2 linked regions of the Variovorax sp. PBL-E5 genome follow. The protein of the gene in region 1 binds, or shares a complex with, the protein of each later gene. Links are inferred from orthologs where the notes say so. Each region holds a gene or a part of one and is shown on either strand. Other genes may lie near its edges.

What was found. The genes of interacting proteins can lie anywhere in the genome.
Region 2: the proteins of WDLP6_RS10255 (region 1) and WDLP6_RS06290 are in contact, whole or in part, in a cryo-EM structure (PDB 9GE8), measured with the Escherichia coli proteins. The link is inferred for Variovorax sp. PBL-E5 from one-to-one orthologs.

Annotation. Positions count from the first base shown.
Region 1 is NZ_LR594671.1:2,094,361-2,097,647, reverse strand. Bases 264-3,256 are described here. They hold WDLP6_RS10255 (arylesterase), read left to right. Parts: upstream 264-1,437; coding sequence 1,438-2,076; downstream 2,077-3,256. Other genes in these bases: WDLP6_RS10245 (PLP-dependent transferase), read right to left, coding at 2,445-3,256; WDLP6_RS10250 (hypothetical protein), read right to left, coding at 2,171-2,374; WDLP6_RS10260 (ABC transporter ATP-binding protein), read right to left, coding at 672-1,403; rlmB (23S rRNA (guanosine(2251)-2'-O)-methyltransferase RlmB), read right to left, coding at 264-664. In the rest of the region: more of rlmB, read right to left, coding at 1-263; more of WDLP6_RS10245, read right to left, coding at 3,257-3,287. UniProt on the Escherichia coli protein: TesA is a multifunctional esterase that can act as a thioesterase, lysophospholipase and protease.
Region 2 is NZ_LR594671.1:1,291,452-1,294,874, reverse strand. Bases 233-3,361 are described here. They hold WDLP6_RS06290 (ABC transporter permease), read right to left. Parts: upstream 2,991-3,361; coding sequence 474-2,990; downstream 233-473. Other genes in these bases: WDLP6_RS06285 (formate dehydrogenase accessory sulfurtransferase FdhD), read right to left, coding at 3,036-3,361; WDLP6_RS06295 (phospholipase D-like domain-containing protein), read right to left, coding at 233-442. Outside these bases: more of WDLP6_RS06295, read right to left, coding at 1-232; more of WDLP6_RS06285, read right to left, coding at 3,362-3,423.

The DNA.
Region 1 (3,287 bases):
TCGGAATGCTGATCAGCGCATCGCAGGTCTTGCGCGTGAGCTGCCGCATGCCTTCGCCCTCGGCGCCCAGCACCAGCGCGAGGGGCCGCTTCAGGTCGCACTGGTAGAGCGTGCCGGGTGCGTCGTCGCTGGTGCCCACGCACCAGATGCTGCGTTCCTTGAGTTCGCCCAGCGTGCGCGCGAGATTGGTCACCATGAAGTAAGGCACCGTCTCGGCCGCGCCGCTCGCAACCTTGGCGACCGTGGCGTTGATGCCGGCCGCATGGTCCTTGGGTGCGATCACCGCATGGGCGCCGGCGCCGTCGGCCACGCGCAGGCAGGCGCCGAGGTTGTGCGGATCGGTGACGCCGTCGAGCACCAGCAGCAGCGGCATCGTGCCGGCGGCTTCGAGGCCTTCGAGCAATTCGTCGAGCGAATGGGTCTGCGCAACCGGCTCGACGCGCGCGGCAACGCCCTGGTGCCCATGGCTGCCGCTGAGCTTGGACAGCCGCAGCCCGTCGGCCTCGACCAGCCGCACGCCGGCTTCCTGCGCCCGCGCGACGAACTGCCGCATGCGCGCATCGCGCCGGCTGGCATCGAACAGCACCTCGATCACCGATTTCGGCGCGGTCTTGATGCGCACGCCCACGGCATGAAAGCCGAAGATCACTTTGGGAGAAGACATGCCTGGATTATCGAGCGGCAGCCTGGACGGCCCCGGCGTGTTCGTCCAGGCTCACATGGCCTGCATCGATCGTGATGCGGCGCTCGCAGCGGCTGGCAATCCCGCGGTCGTGCGTCACGAGCACGAGCGTGGTGCCGAGTTCGCGGTTCAGGTCGAACATCAGCTTCATCACCTGCTCGCCGGTGGCGAAGTCGAGGCTGCCGGTGGGCTCGTCGGCAAGCAGCAGCGCCGGCTGCACGACAAAGGCGCGGGCCAGCGCCACGCGCTGCTGCTCGCCGCCCGAGAGCACCTTGGGGTAGTGGCCCAGGCGCTGGCCGAGGCCGACGCGGCCGAGCATCTCGGTCGCGGCCTTGCGCGCGTCCTTGCGGTCGGCCAGCTCGAGCGGCAGCATCACGTTCTCGAGCGCGCTCAGGTTGCCGAGCAGCTGGAAGCTCTGGAACACGAAGCCGACCTTGCGCGCGCGCAGCGCGGCACGCTCGTCCTCGTCGATCGCGAACAGGTCTTCGCCCGCGAGTTTCACCGTGCCGCGCGTGGGCGTGTCGAGCCCGGCGACGATCGACAGCAGCGTGCTCTTGCCCGAGCCGGAGGCGCCGACGATGGCGCAAGTCTCCCGCGTGCCGAGGGTGAAATCGATGTCCTGCAGAATGTCCAGCGTGCCGGCAGAGTCGGTGACCGACTTGAAAACGTGCTCGACGGCAACAATTGCTTCGGATCGGCCATCGGGTCGGAGTGAGGACATTGAAAGGTTTCGCTTGGTGAATCGACGCCACTTTATCTTGACCGCCGCGCTGGGCGGCATTGCGGGGTCTTGGGTCGATGCCTCGGCCCTGGCTGCGAGCGCGTCCGGCAAGGCGTCCGTGATCCTGGTGCTCGGCGATTCGCTGTCGGCCGAATACGGCCTCAAGCGCGGCGAAGGCTGGGTGCCGCTGCTGCAAAAGCGCCTGGTGGAGCAGAAGATCGCGGCCACCGTGATCAACGCCAGCATCAGCGGCGATACCACCTCCGGCGGGCGCGCGCGGCTGGCCAGCCTGCTTGCGCAGCACAAGCCCACGCAACTGGTGCTCGAACTCGGCGCCAACGATGCATTGCGCGGCCTGCCGCTCGCCAGCACGCAGGACAACCTGTTGCAGATCACGAAGACGGCCCAGGCCGCGGGCGCGCAGGTGCTGATCGTCGGCATCCAGGTGCCGCCCAACTACGGCAGCGACTACACGCGCCGCTTCGGTGCGATCTTCGCGGACGTGGCCGCCGCCACCAAGGCCGCGCTGGTGCCCTTCCTGCTCGCGGGCGTGGCGGATGCGCCCGATGCCGCGACGCTGTTCCAGGCCGACCGCATCCATCCGATCGCCGCCGCGCAGCCGCGCCTGCTGGACAACGTCTGGCCGGCGCTGCGCAAGCTGCTGCCCCGATAGCGGGGTCGCAGGCGCCACGAAAAAGCCGCCGCAGGCCATGGCCTGGGCGGCTTTGTTCGGGCTGTCTGTTGCGGCCGGTGCCGCGGATGGCGGCTCAACCGTTCTTGGTCGGCTCCGTCGGCACGGTCGGCGGGTCGCGCTCCAGCGAGGCCACGTCGGTTTCCGGGTCGCCCGGCGCCAGCCCATCGGTGCTCGGCCCCAGCTTGCGGTTGGCCTTTTCCCTCAGCTTCTCTTCCTTTTTCTTTTTCTTCGCAAGCTCTTTCTGGCGCTTCTCGTAGCCGTAATTTGGTGTTGCCACTGCATCTCCTTGGGGGCGCGGCAGTCCGGGTGACTGCACTGATGCGACTGTACGCGATAACCGGCGCGGTTCAGAGGGCCGCGAGGGCCTGTTCCAGGTCGGCGCGCAGGTCCTCGACGTCCTCCAGGCCGACCGAAAAGCGCACGAGCGTGCCCTTGTGCGGCCAGCGGGCGACCGTCGCATCACGCATCAATCCGATGTCGTAAGGCACGACCAGGCTGATCGGGCCGCCCCACGAATAACCGAGGCGGAACAGCTCGAGGCTGTCGCAGAAACGGTCGACCTGTTCGCTGCTGAAACTGGCGTCGAAGACGACCGAGAACAGCCCGGCCGCCAGATCGGCCGCGCCGCACAGGCGCAGCCAGTGCGCATGTCCCGGCGAACCATCGAGCGCGGGATGCAACACCTGCGCGATCTCCTCGCGGCCTTCGAGCCAGCGCGCCAGCTCGCGCGCGCTGCGGTCGTGCGTCTGGTAGCGCAGCGCCATGCTGGGCAGCGAGCGCAGCAGCATCTCGACATCGCCGACGCCGATGCCGAAGCCCATGCGCATGTGCGTGAGCTTCAGGGCCCGGTGCAGGCGCTCGTCGCGCGTGACGACGCTGCCCATCAACACGTCGCCGCCGCCGCTCGGGTACTTGGTGAGCGCATGCACCGAGACGTCGACGCCCTGCCCGCTGCCATTGAAATCGAAGGGCGCGAAGGCCAGCCCGGCACCCCAGGTGTTGTCGAGCGCGGTGATCACGCCGCGCGCACGGCACACGCCCACGAGCGCGGGCAGGTCCGGGAATTCCATCGTGACCGAGCCAGCCGCCTCCATCCAGACCAGGCGGGTGCGGTCCGACAGCTTGGCGGCGAGATCGGACGGGTCCATCGCATCGTAGAGCCTGTGGCTGATGCCGAAATTGGCCAGCTC
Region 2 (3,423 bases), 800 kb from region 1 along the record:
TGAAGACCCGCACCTCGAAGTTGGGCTGCGCGGCCAGGAGCGCGAGAAGTTCGTCCTTGCCTGCCGTGTAGAGATCGTCGATGAGCAGGCGCACGCGCACCCCGCGCTGCGCGGCGGCGTTCAGCTCGCGCAGGAACAGAAGTCCGGTCGAATCGTTCGACAGGATGTAGTACTGCGCATCGATCGAGCGCTCGGCGTTGCGCACCATGGCAAGGCGGGCATCGAAGGCGGTCGTCCCTTCCGGCAGCAAACGAAAACCCGACAACGCAGGCGAGGCGGCCGGCGCACCGGCACGGGCCACGCGCGCGAGCCGGGTGTTCGCGACATCCGTCGGCGCATGCGTCGGCGTCTGCGCCACGGGCGGCGGCAGGCTGGCGCAGCCGGCCAGCGCGCCAGCGGCAGCGAAGACGCACAGGCGGATCCACGCCGATCCGATCTTCATCGACAGCCATTCGCTCACTTCGACGACACCCCTATTCGGCCGCACGGCGCAGCGTATCGACCACCGGCCGCCGCAGCACGTCGCGCAAGCCCCACCAGCCGGCGGCCAGCGCCAGCACCGCGCCGGCCAGCGCACCGCCCACCGGCACCAGCGGCGATGCGGTCCAGGTGAAGTCGAACACATAGTGCGCCAGCGCCCAGCCGATCACCGAAGCGACGAGGCTCGCGAGAAAGCCCGCCAGCAGCCCGACGCCGGCGAGTTCGGCGCGCTGCACCTGGCGCAGCAGGCTCGCGTGCGCGCCGACCGCACGCATGATCGCGAACTCACGCGCCCGCTCCTCGCGCGTGGCCGTGACGGCGGCGAACAACACCACCAGCCCGGCCGCGAGCGTGAAGCCGAACAGGAACTCGACGGCGCGGATCACCTGGTCGAGCACCCGCTGGATCTGGCCGATGGTGGCGCTCATGTCGACATTGGTCACGTTCGGAAAGGCGCGCACCAGCGCGTTGTCGAATCCCTTGACCTCGGGCGCACGGAATGCGCCCATGTAGGTGACCGGCACCTCCGCCAACGCGGCGACGGTGTACATCACGAAGAAGTTGGCATGCAGCGAGCCCCAGTCGACCTTGCGCAGCGAGGTGATGCGTGCGTCGCTCTGGATGCCGCCGATGTCGAAGCGCAGCTGGTCGCCGAGCTTGAGGCCGAGCGTGTCGGCCAGTCCTTCCTCGACGCTGAGCTCGCCCGGCGCGCCCGGCGTCCATGCGCCCGCGGTGACGATGTTGTGCGGTGGCGCCTCGACGCTGTTGCTGAGATTGAACTCGCGGTCGACCAGCCGCTTGGCGCGGTCGTCCGCATAGTCGTCGGGCGTGACCGGCTTGTCGTTGATGGCGACCAGGCGCCCGCGGATCATCGGGTACCAGTCGAACTGGCGCACGCCGCCATCACGCAGCGTCTTCTGGAAGGCCTCGCTCTGGTCGGGCATCACGTTGATCACGAAGCGGTTCGGCGCGTCGGGTGGCGTGGCTTGCCGCCAGCTCGAGACCAGGTCGGTGCGCAGCAGCACGAGCAGGATCAGCGCCAGCAGGCCCACGGCCAGCGCGCTGACTTGCACCACCGCGTAGGCCGGCCGTGCCGAGATCTGCCGCGTGGCCAGCACCAGCCAGCGCGGCGCGGTCGATTCGTTGACGCTGCGCCGCAGCAGCAGCACCGCGAGCCAGCTCAGCAGCGCGAACACGGCGACGGCCGCCGCGAAGCCGCCGACCGCGATCAGCCCCAGCTTGAGGTCGCTGCTGGCCGCGACCAGCAAGGCCGCGAAGCCCGCGATGCCGAGTGCCAGCACCGCGATCGATGCCGGCTTCAGGTTGCCGACGTCGCGGCGGATCACGCGCAGCGGCGGCACCTGCGCCAGCTGCAGCACCGGCGGCAGCCCGAACGCGAACAGCAGCGTGAACCCCATGCCCATGCCGAAGGCCACGGGCCAGAAGGTCGGCGCGGGCAGCGCGCTTTCGACCAGCCCCGCCAGCAGCAGCACGAACGCGTAGTGCACGCCGAAGCCGATGGCGACGCCGAGCGCGCTGGCGATCAGCCCGACCAGCGCGAATTCGAAGGCGTAGGCACCCGCAATGGTGCGCTGGCTCTGGCCCAGCACGCGCAGCATGGCACAGTCGTCCAGGTGGCCGGCCGCGAAACCGCGCGCGGCCAGCGCGACGGCCACCGCCGACAGCAGCGCGGCCAGCAATGCAACCAGGTTGAGGAATTTCTCCGCACGGTCCATCGTCTGGCGCATTTCGGGGCGGCCGCTCTCGAAGGACTCGAGCCGTGCGCCGCGCACTTCGCCCTTCTTGATCGTCGCGTCGGCGAAGGCGTTGAAGCGCTGTACCGCATCCGGCGCGCCCGCGACCGCAAAACGGTAGCTCACGCGGCTGGCCGGTTGAACCAGACCCGTGCGCGGCACATCGGCCTGGTTGAGCATCACGCGCGGCGCAAAGCTCATGAAGCCGGCGCCGCGATCGGACTCGAGCACGATCACGCGCGCGATGCGCAGGGCGGCATCGCCCAGCAGCAGCGTGTCGCCCATCTTCAGGCCGAGCGACTCGAGCAGCGACGCGTCGACCCAGGCCTGGCCCGGCGCCGGCACGTCGCGCGTGGTCTGGCCCGGCGCGTCGGGTCCGTCGGCCACCTGCAGGCTGCCGCGCAGCGGATAGCCCGGCGCCACGGCCTTGAGAGCGACCAGCTTGCTGGCGCCACCCTGCGCGTCGCTGGCACGGGCCATGGTCGGAAAACCGTAGGTGCCCGCGCTGTCCAGGCCGAGCGACCTGGCGCGCGCCACGAATTCGGCCGGGGTCGGGTTGTCGGTCGCGAGCACCGCGTCGCCGCCCATCAGCTGGCGTGCGTCGCGCTGCAGGCCACCCTTGAGCCGATCGGCAAAGAAGCCGACCGCCGTGAGCGCCGCCACCGCGAGCAGCACGGCCACGATCAGCAGGCGCAACTCGCCGGCGCGCAGGTCACGCCGCAGCGTGCGCCAACCAAGGCGTAGGGAAGCGTTCATGGTCCGACGATAGCCGAGCGGCCACCGCCAGCCAAGCCGAAGGATTTACCGGGTCCCGGCGAGCTCGGGCTGCAGCACCAGCCGGTCGACACCTGCGTAGCAGACGAAGCGGCGGTTCGTCGCGCGTCCGATCGCGCACAGGCCGACCCGCTGGGCGATCTCGTGGCCCATCTGCGTGATGCCGCTGCGCGACACCACGATGGCCACGCCCATCTGGGCCGACTTGATCACCATCTCGCTGGTCAGCCGGCCCGTGGTGTAGAACACGCGGCCGCCGGCCAGCCGCTGGGCCGGCTGCATCGCGATCCAGCCCGCGATGGTGTCGATCGCGTTGTGACGGCCCACGTCCTCGACGAAGGTCTGCAGGCTCACATCGTCGTCGCCCGCGCCGAGCGTGAACAGCGCGCAGCCGTGCACCGAACCGGCCGACTTG